DNA from 3 places in the Rhodococcus sp. K11/5 genome. Region 2 is predicted to be linked to each of the others. Evidence: predicted binding sites of a transcription regulator. Region 2 holds the regulator's gene; each other region holds the start of a gene.
The links. Region 2 encodes LexA, which represses DNA repair genes until DNA is damaged. Its sites were predicted from a motif close to CGAACANNTGTTCG; they were not measured.
Positions count from the first base shown of each region.

Region 1 (5,018 bases), 1.0 Mb from region 2:
ACGGGTGGTCCCCACTGAGCGAGGCCCGTCGCCGTCATCGGTGCCCAACCCGGTTCGAGACTGTTGTCGAACATGTCGCCGTCGCTGAAGTGCTCGACGAGAAAACCGTCGGGATCGCGCCAGTAGTCGAAGATCTGACTGCCCTGGATGTGCCGACCCATTCCCCAGGAGTGCTGGTACCCCTTCTCACGGAGGTAGTTCCCGCCCGCGGCGATAGCGTCGATGTCGCTGACCTGGTATGCCGAGTGGACGTATCGGTCGGACGGTCCGAGCGTCATGGCGAGCGTGTGGTGATCAGTAGGGGTGTCTCCGCGATCGCACCGAATGAAACTCATCACCGGGCCCCGCTCGCGTTGGCCGTCGTAGTACAGAAAGTCACTGACGATGAGCCCGAGGTTGCCGAGGTACCACCCCAGCGTCTCCAGATACCGCGAGCGCTGAAGAACCACGTGACCGAGGCGTTGCACTCGCGAGGGCTCGTGAGGTGGGCGCTGCGTCGAATTGAACCGGCTGTCCGGCGCCCCGAAGTTGTAGGTGGGCACGGGCTGGTCGGGTAGCGAGGACATGTCCGCCGTGTCCGCAACGACCCGTACCGACTGACCGCTCGGATCGCGAAGGGTGACACCGACTCCGCCGAGGGTGTCCGGCAATCTCTCGACACGTTCGCCGTTCGCCTCGGCGACGCGCATGACGTCGGCTGCACTGTCGGCGAGGAATGCGGCACCCAGAAAACGTGTGTCACGACCCTTGCGGATCAAGACGCACGGAGGTCCGGCGTGGGTACCGCGAAGGTGCAGTTCGGTGTCGGTGCGCAGCGCGACGTCGAACCCGAAGGCGACCGCGAACGCCTGCGCTTTGTTCAGGTCCGGCTTCTGGAACTCCAGCCAGGCAAGGTCGTGCACCTTGATGACAGGGTCCGCGGCTCGGCCGGGATGCTCACCCGGGAGCGCCCCCTGATCGACATGCATCCCCTTGTGACCATCTGCCATCCCGTTACCCCTCCGTCGTTACCCGTCACTGCCGTCCCCGATCGGTCAGTCATATCTGATGATTTTATCAGTTCTTCGGTTCTGTTGGAGTGGATGCGCAGATCCGTTCCTACCTCGATCACCCGATCACGCACGCGTGATCGGGTGTTCTCGTGACTGTTCCTAGAGAGGTTCGTCGTCGAGGAGGTATCTCTCGGGGAAGAAGTAGTGATTGGGTCGCCCGCGCCGGTCGGGGTCGAGGACCGCCGGTGGATGCCACAAGGTCAGGCCGGCGTAGCGATGCCCGGCGGGTGCCCTGGTGGTGGCCCACTGATTCGGGGCGGTGCCGATGAGGCGGTGGTGCATCGGGCAGGCGAGGGTGAGGGTGTCGATGTCGGTGTAGCCGCCGTCGGCCCACTCGTGGGTGTGGTGGGCCTGGGTTCTCATGGCGGGTCGGGTGCAGCCGGGGAAGGTGCAGCCGCGTTCGCGGGCGAACAGGGCCAGACGCTGATCGGTGCTGGCGCAGCGTTTGCTGCGCAGTAGTTGCAGGGTGCGGCCGGAGGCGTCGTCGAACACCGCGAGGTACGGGTGTGAGGCCGACGCCAGTCGGATGAGGTCGCCGAGGGACAGGGTGGTGCCGGTGGTGGTGGGGGCGAGTCCGGCGGCGGCGGTGAGCTCGTCGATGCCGATGGTGGCGACGACGGTGGTGGGAAAACCACGGTGGGTGCCGAGGGTGCCGGAGGCCAGCACTTCTGCGAGGAGGTGTTTGAGGGCGTCGTGGCGTCGTTGCCCACCGGTGCGGAAATCCCGGCCGGCGCGATCCGCAGCAGCAGCAACCCCAGCAAGGTCCGCAGCAGGGTCGGGGACAGACTTCTCCCCCGAGACAGACTTCTCCCCCGAGGCGGCCTCGGGGTCGAGCGCGCCCGAGGCCGATTCCAGGTCCAAGTCCAGCTCGAGGTCGAGGTCCAGCTCGAGGTCGAGGTCCAGCTCGCGGTCGAAGACGGCGTCGTGGGCGGGGGCGTGACCCGACCGCGCGGACCCGTCGTCTGCGGTAGGGCCCTGATCCTGTTCGGGCGCAGCGGGATCGGAGTCGTCGCGACCGGGTCCGGCGTAGTCGGCACTATCGTCGAGGCCGGTATCGCCGTCGGTGCCGTCCGCAGCATCAGTGTGCGGCGCGCCGGAGTCGTCCGCGCCGTCGGTATCGCCCGCAGCGTCATCGACACCAGCGCGATCGGCGTCGTCGAGGTCGGAATCGTCGGTCACGGCATCACCGTCCGCGCTGTCCGGGGCCGGTGTCGGGGCCGGGGGTTCGGCGGCGCCGGCCGGGAACCTCACCCCGTCGGTCCCGGGGTCGTCCTCGCCGGGCATGCAACGCCCCGGGGCCGACAGTGCCTCGAACGCCACCTCGAGCATCGCCCGCAGATGCGCATCGATGCAGAAGTTGCCCGTCGACATCCCGTCCACCCCTTGCGGGTCGAACCGGATGAACCGCTTCCGCGCGGCATCGTGGTCGTCGGGGGCGGCGCCGTCGGGGTCGAGCAACTCCAGGATCCGCTTCGCCGCCACCGTCAACTCGTCCGGGCGCACCCACCGGGCGAGGTCCACCAACTGCTTCTCCGCCTGATCACGCTGCCCCGGGTCCGTCCGGGCGGGCAGATCCCGATGGAACTTGCGGATCACCGCCACGTGCCCCGGATCGAGGACTCCTTCGCGGGAGGCTGCGGCGACGTGAGGCATCCGCGGGTCCACCGGATCCCCGGTCAGCGTCGTCCGGTCCGCGAGGTCGGCCGCGACGTGCAGGCGCAGGGCGGCATTGCGGGGAGTGACGCGCAGCAGATGCGCCAACGCCGACGGTGCACCCCCGGACCCCAGGGCGCCGACGACGTCGTCGAAACCGCCGCGTTCGACGACCTCGTGCAACCAGGTGTGCGAGGCCCCCACCAGGGTGCGGATCACCGTCTCCGCCCGCACCAGTACCGCACGGGTGTCCGCGGCGGGCAGCGACCACGAATCCAGCGCCGCCACCGCCGCCACCGCCGCTTCGAGGTCGGCGATCACCGCACCCGCCGCCGGGTCGGAGATCGCCGTCGACACCATCGGAACACCAGCACCAGCACCAGAACCGGCACCAGCAGCAGCAGCCGAACCGTCCGGGCACGGCGAGGCCGGCGCCGCAGCCTCGGCTGCGTCGCTCACCCCCTGATCCTGCGGACCCCCCGGTTCCATACGTCCAGATTAACCTAGAAACCGAACAGGTGTTCGATTACTTGCTCCGAACGTAACCAGTGCAGACGGGGCACCATCACAACACCCGCGACACCGTCACCCCATTACCCGTTGCCCCGCCGCCACCACCCGAAACCGTTGTCCTACCGGTTCTTCCAGACCGGCTCCCGCTTCGCTCCGAACGCCGTCAGCCCCTCGAGCGCGTCCTCGCTCGTGAGAAGGTCGTCGAGCGCGTGATACGGCCGCTCCACCGCATCGACCACATCGGGAATCGCGGCGGCCTCGGCCATGATCGACAGCGAGGTCCGAATCGACGTCGGAGATGCGGCCAGCAATTCGGCCGCCAACGCCCGGGCACCGTCGAGCGCACATCCCGCATCGACCACTCGGCTGACGACACCGAGGGCGTGCGCTTCCCGCGCGTCGATCTGCCGGCCCGTCAGGATCATGTCCGTCGCCACCGCACGAGGAACGGCGCGTGGCAGCCGCACCAGCCCGCCCGCCGCGGCGACCAATCCCACGCGCACCTCGCTGAGCGCGAACCGCGCCTCCTCGTCGGCCACCACCAGATGACACGCCAACGCGATCTCGAATCCACCACCCATCGCAAACCCGTTCACGGCTGCGATCACGGGCTTGTTCATGTCGCGCCGACTCGTCAGCCCCGCGAAACCGTTCTGTGGGAACCACATCGGCTTACCGCTCGCGCTGTACCGCAAGTCGTTCCCCGCGCTGAAGGATCGCGTGCCCGCGCCCGTCAGGATGGCGACCCACATCTCGGAATCGGCGAAGAACGCGTCGAAGACCTCGTCCAGCTCCTCGTTCGCCTGCGGCGTCAACGCGTTGCGTTGGTCCGGTCGGTCGATGGTGACCTCGAGGACCCGACCGTCCCGACGTATGCGGACGAATTCGAAGTCATCGCGTAACGACGCCACCCCGGCCGACGGATCGCGCTGCGGCACAGCCGCATTCATCGCCTCGACCGTCAACGCGACCCGATTGACGGGCCCGTCGCGCCGTACCACCACCGCGGTACCGACCGGATCTCCGCAAGACAGAAGGTCGAGCATCGCCTCGTCACCGTCGATCGCGTTGGCGAGGAATCGTCGCCCGTCGGGCAGGCGGCCGACCACGATTCCCCGCGCTCCACCGCCGCCGCGGTTCACGGTGAACGTCTCGATGATCCCGCGGCCGTGCGCTGCGGATACGTATTCCACATCGGGGACGGCGTCGAGTTCGGCCTGGACGGTCGGACTGTCGTCCTCCACCCAGTTCGCGGGCACGGTCGAGTAGACGCCGACCGAATACTTGCTGAGCGAACCGCCGTTGGCCCCGACGAGTCCGAACGTCCCCGGACTGCGGCGAGCATGCTGGACGGTCTCGGCGATCGCATGCATCGAATAGTTGTTGCCCGCGCCGCCGAAGAAGGGCAGGCCGCCGGTCACCGTCAAGCCCCGAGGATCGTCGACGCGCAGCCCGAGACCGTCGCACAGAGTGGACACCGCGATGGGGAAACACGAGTACAGGTCGACAGTCGCCACACCGTCGACTCCGATGTTCGCGACGTCGAGTGCGTGCCGCACGGCGGCGATCGCGGCCGGGTACGCGGACAGATCGGGCCGGTTCAGCAACCGCTTCTCGACGAGGTCCGCGTGGCCACGCAGGAACACCCACCGTTCCTCCGGAATCCCCCATCGCCTCGCCTCGGCGACCGAGACCATCACCACGGCCGCCCCCTGATTGACCTGATCGCGCGACACGACGAACCGGGTGTACGGATCGGTGATCATTCGATTCCGCTCGGTCACCGTCGTCAATTCCTCG
Region 1 covers NZ_CM143721.1:1,579,802-1,584,819, reverse strand. Annotated here, with positions in the region: gene ACY466_RS07710 (VOC family protein) at 1-989, opposite strand, end outside; gene ACY466_RS07705 (HNH endonuclease signature motif containing protein) at 1,152-3,065, opposite strand; gene ACY466_RS07700 (acetyl-CoA acetyltransferase) at 3,338-5,018, opposite strand, start outside.
Region 1: a site for LexA is predicted at 3,217-3,230, ahead of ACY466_RS07705 (HNH endonuclease signature motif containing protein). Genes of this name have one in related genera too.

Region 2 (5,018 bases):
TATCAATTCGAACCGGGCACCGAGGACGACGGTGTCACCATCGTCGTCCCCATCGCGCTGCTGTCGCAGGTCTCCGACGTCGGGTTCGACTGGCTGGTGCCCGGAATGCGCCAGGAGCTGGTGACCGCGTTGATCAAGACGCTCCCGAAGGAACTGCGCCGCAACGTCGTTCCCGCGCCGGACCACGCGGCAGCGGCGGTCGCGGCGATGAAACCGCGCACCGAACCCCTGGTGTTCGCACTCTCTCGGGAGCTGACCCGCATGGGGGCGGTGCCCATCGCACCGACGGACTTCGCTCCCCAGTCCCTGCCGCGGCACCTGAAGATGACGTTCCTCGCCGTCGACGCGTCGGGAAAGCCGCTGGGGCGCGATACCTCCCTGTCGGCGTTGCGCCGATCACTCGGTGCGGCGGCCGCGAAAGCCGTGTCGGCCGCCGCGGCCGACAGCGAGAAGGGACCCGCCACGCGGTGGACATCCGAGACGATCGGGACGTTGCCCGCCACGGTCACCCGCACGGTGAATCAGCAGACGGTCACCGGTTATCCCGCGCTGGTCCCGGAGAAGAACGGCGTCGCCGTCCGCGTGCTGGGATCGGCTGCTGCGCAACGAGCGTCGATGCGCGAAGGCACTCGCCGGCTGCTTCTCGACGCGATCCCGGTGGCGCCGAGACCGCTCCTCGCGGGCCGCACACCCGCTCAGCGGCTCGCCCTGGGGCAGACTCCCCACGGCACCCTCGAAGCGCTGATCGACGATTGCCGCACCCTCGCCGCGGACGAGTTGATGATGGTGAACGGTGGGCCCGTGACGTCGCCCGACGCCTTCGCAGAACTGGAGAAGGCCGTCCGAGCGCAGTTGGCGAACCGCACGGCGTCCATTCTGCGCCTGGTGGAACCCGTCCTCGCGGCCACGACGCGCCTGCGCCTGGTATTGGACGGTGCCCGCGGCGATGCGGCGGACGACGTGCAGGACCAACTCGACAACCTCGTGTTCCCCGGGTTCGTGTTCGAGACGGGCGAGACACAACTGCCCCACCTGCCGCGGTACCTCACGGCAGCGACGCGCCGATTGGAGGCGTTCCCGTCGAGTGCGAACCGGGATCAGGCCGGCATGGACGTGTTGGATCGGGTGTACGACGATTATCAACGGCTGTTGACGTCGATTCCCGAACCGAAGCGGAACACGGCTGCAGTGCGGGACGTCGCCTGGATGATCGAGGAACTTCGCGTCAATCTGTTCGCTCAGGCTCTCGGTACGCCGTATCCGATCTCGGAGAAGCGCGTGCGCAAAGCTATCGACGATCTACGGCGCGTCGGCACTTCCCGCTGACCGTGCGCGCATGTCGTCGATCTCCCGCTCGAAGTCGGCGGCACTGCTGAAGGAGCGGTAGACGGAAGCGAACCGGAGGTACGCGACCTCGTCGAGGTCGCGTAGTGGCCCGAGGATGGCAAGGCCGACCTCGTTGCTGGGGATCTCGGCGGAACCGGACGCACGCACCGTGTCCTCGACCTGCTGGGCGAGGAGACCCAGGGCGTCGTTGTCGACGTCACGGCCCTGACATGCGCGGCGAACTCCGCGGATGACCTTCTCGCGGCTGAAGGGCTCACTGACCCCGCTGCGCTTGACCACCGAGAGCACCGCGGTCTCCACGGTGGTGAACCGTCGACCGCACTCGGGGCACGATCGGCGACGGCGAATCGCCTGACCCTCGTCGGCCTCGCGGGAATCGACCACGCGAGAATCCGGGTGTCGGCAGAACGGGCAATGCATCGGGACACCCCTCGATAGTGCGACGTGCGGGGCAGTCGAGGACTGCCGCTCGCGCAGAACACTACCCGGGACACGCGCGGTGGGGCACGCCCGTACCGGTGACGCCTCCCGCGGGATCAGCGACCGGTGCCGAAACCGGGGTACTCGGCCTGCACGTTGTCCATCTGCACCGACACCGCTGCCGGGGCGGGCACCTCACCGGCACTGACGTTGGCGAGGCCGACGAGGCCGAGCGCGGATACTGCTGTGATCAGCGCCACACCCACGCCCTTGGCGATTCCGAAGCCTTCCCGCTCCTCGTGCGGAGCCTGGGACACGCCCGGCGAGCGACGCACGTACTCGACCGCACCGGCGTCGGGACGCACGGGTTCGCGACGACCGTTGCGACGACGCAACTCCCGCGCCGGGGCATCGAGTACCGCAACCGACGACGCCGGCCCGGAACTCGTTCGCATGTTCGACCCGTTCGCCCAGGTGAGAGGGCGCACCGCGACGGTCTCGGCACCTGCGGTGCGGGCAGTACGGGCAGTCAGCAGGTCAGATCGAGTCATCGCGAGCCACTCCTTGTTCGAAAGCCGGTGAGCTGCACGCTGGGCGAACACCGTCGGTGTTCGAACATCGCCTCGCTCACGCGTTCGAATGAACGCATGTTCGATTTATACCAGGAGGGTCCGACAAGGTCCACGAAACGCGCGACACGAATCGAACAGGTGTTTGATCACGAGCACGTTTCGGTTTAGGTTCGACATCAGAGCAGACGGGTGCAACACCAGTCGCACCAACACCACCCGACTCACCATCCCGCGTTTCACCCACACCGCGTTTTCACCGCAGAGCGTTCGAACCCTTGGAGGTAGCCGCAGATGAAAGACGACAGCTCTCCCGCTTCGTCGGGAGGACGGGCCAAGGCCGGACGGCCTCCCGGTTCCACCAAGCCGACGGATGCGAACGGTGTCACCGACATCGACGGTGCCCTCACCGAACGCCAGCGTCGCGTTCTGGAGGTCATCCGCGCATCGGTCGACGAGCGTGGATATCCGCCGAGCATCCGCGAGATCGGTGACGCGGTGGGGCTGAACTCCACGTCGTCCGTCGCTCACCAGTTGCGCACGCTCGAACGCAAGGGCTTTCTTCGTCGGGATCCCAACCGCCCCCGCGCCGTCGATGTGCGCATGCCGGGAGAGAACGGGCGTCCGGCCGAGACGGTCGCCAGCACCACCGGCGATCCCGTGCCCGCTGCGGGCACCGTCGTCGACGATGCCCCGGAGGAGTCGACCGACGACCGGCTCCCCGCCCCCACGTTCGTCCCGGTCCTCGGCCGGATCGCCGCCGGTGGTCCCATCCTCGCCGAGCAGGCCGTCGAGGACGTCTTCCCGTTGCCGCGTGAACTCGTCGGCTCGGGTTCGCTGTTCCTGCTCCGCGTCGTGGGCGAGTCGATGATCGACGCGGCGATCTGCGACGGTGACTGGGTGGTCGTTCGCCAACAGAACGTGGCGGACAACGGCGACATCGTCGCCGCGATGATCGACGGCGAGGCCACGGTCAAGACGTTCAAGCGGACCGGCGGTCAGGTGTGGCTGCTCCCCCACAATCCGCTGTTCGAACCGATCGACGGCAACGACGCCGTGGTCCTCGGCAAGGTCGTCACGGTCATGCGCAAGCTCTGAGACTCTCTGCGACGACGAAACGCCGGCTCCCCACGAACGGGGAGCCGGCGTTTCGTGGTTTCGGGTGCGGACCTACAGATCGAGACCGCGACCGATGATCTCCTTCATGATCTCGGTCGTGCCGCCGTAGATGGTCTGCACGCGGGAGTCCATGTACGCCTTGGCGATCGGGTACTCCTTCATGTAGCCGTAGCCACCGTGCAGCTGCAGGCACCGGTCGATGAGCTTGACCTGGTTCTCGGTGGTCCACCACTTGGCCATGGCGGCTTCCTGCACACTCAGGTCGCCGGCGTTGAGCTGCTCGATGTACTTGTCCACCATGATCCGCACGGCAGTGGTCTCGGTGGCCAGCTCGGCCAACACGAAACGAGTGTTCTGGAACTTGCCGATCGGCTTGCCGAACGCCTTGCGATCCTTGCAGTACTGAATGGTCATGTTCAGCGCCGATTCCATCGCGGCCGCGGCGACCACGGCGATGGACAGACGCTCCTGCGGCAGGTTCTGCATGAGGTAGATGAACCCCATGCCCTCTTCACCGAGCAGGTTGGCTGCGGGGACCCGCACATCGGTGAAGCTGAGCTCCGCGGTGTCCTGGGCCTTCATGCCGATCTTGTCGAGGTTGCGCCCACGCTCGAATCCGGGCATGTCGCGCTCGACGACGAACAGGCTGAAGCCCTGGGCACCCTTGTCCGGGTCCGTGCACGCGACGACGACGATCAGGTCGGCGTTGATGCCGTTGGTGATGAACGTCTTGGAGCCGTTGAGGACCCAGTCGTCGCCGTCCTTGACCGCACGAGTCTTGATGCCCTGCAGGTCGCTACCGGTTCCGGGCTCGGTCATGGCGATCGCCGAGATCAGTTCGCCGGAGCAGAAACCGGGAAGCCAGCGGCCCTTCTGCTCGTCGTTCGTGAGGTTGATGAAGTACGGGGCGGTGACATCGTTGTGCAAGGTGAAGCCGATTCCGCTGTACCCACCGGCGGTGGTCTCCTCGGTCACGATGGCGTTGTACCGAAAATCCTCGACTCCGCCGCCACCGAACTCCTCCGGAGCTGCCATACCGAGGAAGCCCTGCTTGCCGGCTTCGATCCACACGCCGCGGTCGACGATGTTCTGCTCTTCCCACTGGGCGTGGTGCGGAGCGACGTGCTGCTCGAGGAACTTCTTGTACGAGCTGCGGAACAGATCGTGCTCGGGCTCGAAAATCGTGCGCTTCATGACTCTCCTCATCGGGCGTACGGCGTATCTCGTTCGAGACTAGGACCCATCACCATCAGCGTCGATGACCAGCGCGAGCGCATTAGGTGACCAGGTGGGTCACGCTGGTGTCGCGAGAACCCAGCGATGACCGACGAGGTCCGCCCGCGCACGCCCTCCGGTCGCCGCGGCCAGCGTCGCCCGTAGTCGAGCCTCGTCACCGACGAGGCGGAACCGAACGTCCTCCGCGTACGCCGTATCGTCGACGACGAAGCCCTCCGAGCGGACCAGGGACTCGACGCGTCCGGCGTCGGCGTGGGGCAGTGCGACCTCGAGGACGTCCCGGCGGACCAACTCCCCCACCGCGGCACGGTCGAGTGCCGCGCTCAC
Region 2 covers NZ_CM143721.1:2,575,437-2,580,454, forward strand. Annotated here, with positions in the region: gene hrpA (ATP-dependent RNA helicase HrpA) at 1-1,326, shown strand, start outside; gene nrdR (transcriptional regulator NrdR) at 1,300-1,767, opposite strand; gene ACY466_RS12165 (hypothetical protein) at 1,884-2,318, opposite strand; gene lexA (transcriptional repressor LexA) at 2,631-3,434, shown strand; gene ACY466_RS12175 (acyl-CoA dehydrogenase family protein) at 3,507-4,649, opposite strand; gene ACY466_RS12180 (IMPACT family protein) at 4,749-5,018, opposite strand, start outside.

Region 3 (5,018 bases), 1.3 Mb from region 2:
CCCAGCGCCGACACCAGGTGGTCCATGAGGTTCTCGCCGACCTCGGGAGCGTGGTGCACCGTCTCGATGCCGTGCTCGGCGAGGTGCGCCGAATCCCCGACGCCCGAGAGCATGAGTAGTTGCGGGGTGTTGACGGCCCCGCCGGACAACACCACCTCGGCACTCGCGCGCGCGGTGTGCAGCTTTCCGCCGCGGCGGTACTCCACGCCCACGGCCGTGGTTCCGTCGAACACCACCCGCGTCGCCTGCGCCTCGGTGATCACCGTGAGGTTCGGTCGGTCCGCAGCCGGTTTCAGGTAGGCGTCGGCGGAGCTGAACCGGGCTCCGCGCTTCTGGTTCACCCGCGTCTCGGTCATGCCCTTGGGCGTCGGCAGATTCGCCCGCTCGGTCGACAACCCCAGCGCGGCCGCCGCTTCGAGATAGGCGGCGGTGATCTTGCGGGGGCTGCGCTGCTTGGACACGTGCAACGGGCCCGAGTCGCCCTCGTCGGATTCGGTTGCGTCCTCGACGTTCTCGATGCGCCGGAAGATCTCGACCACGCGGTCGAACGACCACTCCGGACCGGCAGCGGCCGCCCAGTCGTCGTAGTCCGCCGCGAAACCGCGCACCCACATCATGGCGTTGATCGACGACGAGCCACCGAGCATCTTTCCGCGCGGCCAGAAGATCTGTCGGCCACGGAGTTCGGGTTGCGGTTCGGTGGCGTAGTCCCAATCGAGTTCGGACCGGAACAGTTTCGAGAAGGCGGCCGGGATGTGGACGAACTTGTTCTTGTCCTCCGGACCGGCTTCGAGCAGCGTCACGGTGATCGACGGATCCGCACTGAGGCGGTTCGCGACGACGCATCCGGCCGATCCGGCTCCGACGACGACGTAGTCGGACGTGGTGGCGCTCATCCGCGCAGCGCCGAGACGAAGAGGGCGGGCAGAGAGCGCCAGGACGGCGCCGCGGCGAAGGCGGTGAGCAGGCGACCGGTCGTGGCGGCGGTGGTGTTGGTGACGAACCAGGGTGGTTTCGGGGTGAGCGTGAGTTCCCCACGCACCACCGAGCGCGGCGCGGGCCGGAACGGCCCGCGCACGACGGTGCGTTCCGTACGGTCGACCAGAAGCGCGTTGTGCACCACTCCGATCCCGCTCTGGACGTCGGACAGGGTGTGCCCGGGGTAGGCACCCCAGGTCGCCGCGGCCGTGAGGTACCCGACGGCGGTCCAGGCGTTGACCGCAACGGTTCCGTAGCGCAGGTTCTCGATCATCGCGTCGAGCGCGGAGCCGAGTTCTTTCGCGGTGTCCGGGTGCACGATCACATTGACGCCGAGTGTGCCGACGAAGTCCTCGTTCACCAAGGTGGTGGCCTCGGTGACGAATCGCGTTCCGGTGTGAGGTATCTCGACGACCCCCAGCACCGGGGCGAAGTACTCGGTCTCGAGCAACGTCGTGTAGTCGTCGGGATCGATCCGCGGCACCAGGATGCGACCGCCACCGGGACCGTGGCGCTCGGCACCGGTGTAGTGGTCGGTGGCGCTCGCGACGCGGGTGTCGCTGCCGGGGTAGTACGCCGGCCGGCCGGGGGCGGTGTCCAGCACGCGGCGCAGGGCGTCGAGGAAGCGATCCTTCTGCTTCCACTCCGAGGAGATGACCACGGCCTGGGACGCCACACAGTTGTAGCCGCCGTTGTGCAGACGCTGCGTCGCGACGTGCTCGGCCTGGAACTCGATGTCGGAATCGCTCCACTCACCGGGAATCACGATCACGGGCGAAACTCCACCCAGTTCGCTGGAGATCGGCTTGTCCAACTGCGGTGTGCCGGCGGCCTTCCGGGCCGCACCGTCGGGACCGGTACCGAACACGATGGCGTCGTGGGTGAGCGCGCTTCCGGTCATGTGGACGTGGGCGACGGCGCTGTGATGCACGAGGTACTCCCCCACATCGGCCCCGCCGGTGAGGATGCGCAGGACCCCGAGCTCGATCAGCGGCGCGAGGACTCGCGAGAGCACCGGCAGCATCGGATCCGTCACCGGGTTGAGCTTGAGGGCCACGACGCGGTTGTGAGCGAAGAGTTCGTAGAGCGCGTCGAGGGGCGCGATCGAGGTGATGTTGCCGGCGCCGAGGACGACGCCGATTCCGCCGGTCACCGTCGGCGCGCGCTGGGCGAGTCCGGCGGCCTGGCGGGCCTCGGCGACGGAGACGCCCGGCTCGAGCCAGATCTCGGCGGAGAAACCGCTGAGCAGAAGCGAATCGAAGATCGACATGGGAAGGACACGAATCGTCGTGCGGTCTCCCGGCGCCCGGCCGAACCGCGCGTCGGCGAGCGGGCTGCGCCCGGCGTCGAGTGCGCGCACCGTCGAGGCCAGAGTGGTTGCGGCCGTGATCACCGAATAGGGGCCGGACAACCATTCCTCACCGACCAAGGGCGACGACCGATCCAATCCCTTGACGGTGCAGGCCGCGTCGACCCAGGCTGCGGCGTGGTCGCGCACGAGGTCCCGGACGCGGTCCAGCACCGCGGCGCGCGCGGCGAGTCCGGTCGTGGCCCAGGTACGTTCGCCGTCCGCGAGGTCGGCCAGGGCGGTGTCGACGTCGGCGTGCGTCGTCGTCGGGTGCACACCGGAAGCGGTGGCGTCAGTAGTCATGACGCCATTGTCGCCCGCTCGCCCCACCGTGTCCCGAGAACGCGTGCCGCGACGTAACGGGAACATTCGAAGCGAACACGTGTTCGAACGATTCGGGTACGATCGAACCATGACCTACGCCCTCCAGGCGTCGCTGTTCGACGACGACGCGTCCGGTCCCCGTGTGGGATCCTTGGCCGGACTCCGTCGCACGTCGCTGTCGCACGGTGCGTGGATCGACGTCCTGCCCGGATGGATCAGCGGTTCCGACGAGGTCTTTCGCACACTGGTCGCGAACGTTCCCTGGCGATCCGAGCGTCGTCCGATGTACGACCGGGTGGTCGACGTCCCGCGGCTGGTGTCCTTCTTCCCCGACCCGTCCCGCCTGCCCGATCCTGTTCTGGCCCGCGCGAAGACGGCGCTGGACGATCACTACGGTCCGGAGCTCGGGGAGCCCTTCGCCACCGCGGGACTGTGCTTCTACCGGGACGGGCGCGACAGCGTCGCCTGGCACGGGGACGATCTGGGCCGCGGGGCCACCGAGGACACCCTGGTGGCGATCGTGTCGTTCGGCGCGGCCCGCCCGTTGATGTTGCGGCCGCGGGGCGGAGGCCCGTCGATCAGACGGACACTCGGCCACGGCGACCTCCTCGTGATGGGCGGATCGTGCCAGCGCACCTGGGAACACAGCATTCCCAAGTCCACCCGCGCCACGGGACCGCGGATCAGCGTGCAGTTCCGCCCGCCCGGCGTGCGCTGATCGCCTCGGCGAGGGTACGGACGACACCGGCCGTCTCGTCCCATCCCAGACATGCATCGGTGATCGAACGGCCGTAGGTCAACGCCGCGGGGCCCTCGTCGGTCAGATCCTGCCGACCCTCCACGAGGAAGCTCTCGGCCATCACCCCGACGATCCCGGCCTCGCCCGACGCGATGCGCCCGGCCAGGTCGGTCAGCACCCCTACCTGTCTGCGGTGGTCCTTCGCGCTGTTGCCGTGGCTGGCGTCGACCACCACCCGGCGCGGCGCACCGCTGCGTTCGGCGCGATCGAGACAGTCGGCCACGGAACCGGCGTCGTAGTTGGGACCGCGCGCTCCCCCGCGGAGGATGACGTGCGCGTCGAGGTTGCCCGCGGTCCGCACGAGCGCGAGGCGGCCGTCGTCGTCGACTCCGGGGAAGACATGGGGGCTCGACGCCGATCGCACGGCGTCCACCGCGATCTGCACGTCGCCGTCGGTCGCATTCTTGATCCCCACGGGCATGCCGAGCCCGCTCACCAACTGTCGGTGGACCTGACTCGCGGCGGTCCGCGCGCCGATCGCGCCGTAGGTCACGACGTCGGAGAGGTGTCCCGCGGTCATCGGGTCGAGGAATTCGGTGGCGGTCGGCACCCCGAGGTCGGCGATGTCGACCAGCAGGCGGCGCGCGGCACGCAGTCCGGCGTCCAGATCGTGCGAACCGTCGAGGTGCGGATCGCTGAGCAGACCCTTCCACCCGATCGTGGTGCGCGGCTTCTCGAAGTAGACGCGCATGACGAGCTGCACTCGGTCGCCGGCCTCGTCCGCCAGAGCGCGCAGGCGGCGCGCGTAGTCGAGTGCGGCGACCCGGTCATGGACCGAGCAGGGGCCGACGACGACGGCCAGCCTGTCGTCGTGTCCGGCCAGGATGCGGCGCAGCTGGTCTCGGCCGTCGGTCACCGTCTCGGAAGCAACGGCGGACACCGGGAACGCGGCCCGGAGTTCCCGTGGCGACACGAGGACGTCGGCGTCGGCCGCGTCGGATCGGGCGGAGTTGGCGAGTGAAAGCGTCACGTCAGGGATTCCTCGGTCTGGGATGGACCGGCAGTTCCGACGTCCGCATTCCACGCGAGCCGGTTCTGCCGGCTCGTCGGGTGGGGTGGGTCAGCGCATGATTCCGCTGACCGGACCACCGAGGGCCGGTCTGCCGAACCAAAAATACGTGCGCTGCATACGTCCACAGTAGCGCACCGCCTCGCGAGCCGATGTGGGACCATCGGGCGGCGCATCGTGCGGGCGACCCGCTCGCAGGACGAGCGCGGTGGCGTGTGGAGACTTCGATGGACAATGCGGGCACCCGAGCGGCCGACTCGGCGCAGCACAATCCGGCCTTCGAGAAAGCCGCTCGCGCAGGGCATCTCGTCAGCGGGATTCTTCATCTGTTGATCGCCTACATCACGATGCGCATCGCGTTCGGTGAAGGCGGCGACGCCGATCAGTCGGGCGCACTCGCCGAAGTGGCGGCGCGGCCCGGAGGTCCCGTCGCACTGTGGATCGCGGTCGTTGCCTTTCTCGCCCTCGCCCTGTGGCGGCTGGTCGAGGCGGTAGTGGGCAAGAAGCGTGACCACGACGGGGGCAGCGTGCTGGACCGCCTGAAGGCCGTTGCCCTCGCC
Region 3 covers NZ_CM143721.1:1,258,487-1,263,504, reverse strand. Annotated here, with positions in the region: gene ACY466_RS06145 (GMC family oxidoreductase) at 1-896, opposite strand, end outside; gene ACY466_RS06140 (aldehyde dehydrogenase family protein) at 893-2,629, opposite strand; gene ACY466_RS06135 (alpha-ketoglutarate-dependent dioxygenase AlkB) at 2,739-3,368, shown strand; gene ACY466_RS06130 (3-deoxy-7-phosphoheptulonate synthase) at 3,334-4,419, opposite strand; gene ACY466_RS06125 (DUF1206 domain-containing protein) at 4,686-5,018, shown strand, end outside.
Region 3: a site for LexA is predicted at 2,702-2,715, ahead of ACY466_RS06135 (alpha-ketoglutarate-dependent dioxygenase AlkB). Genes of this name have one in related genera too.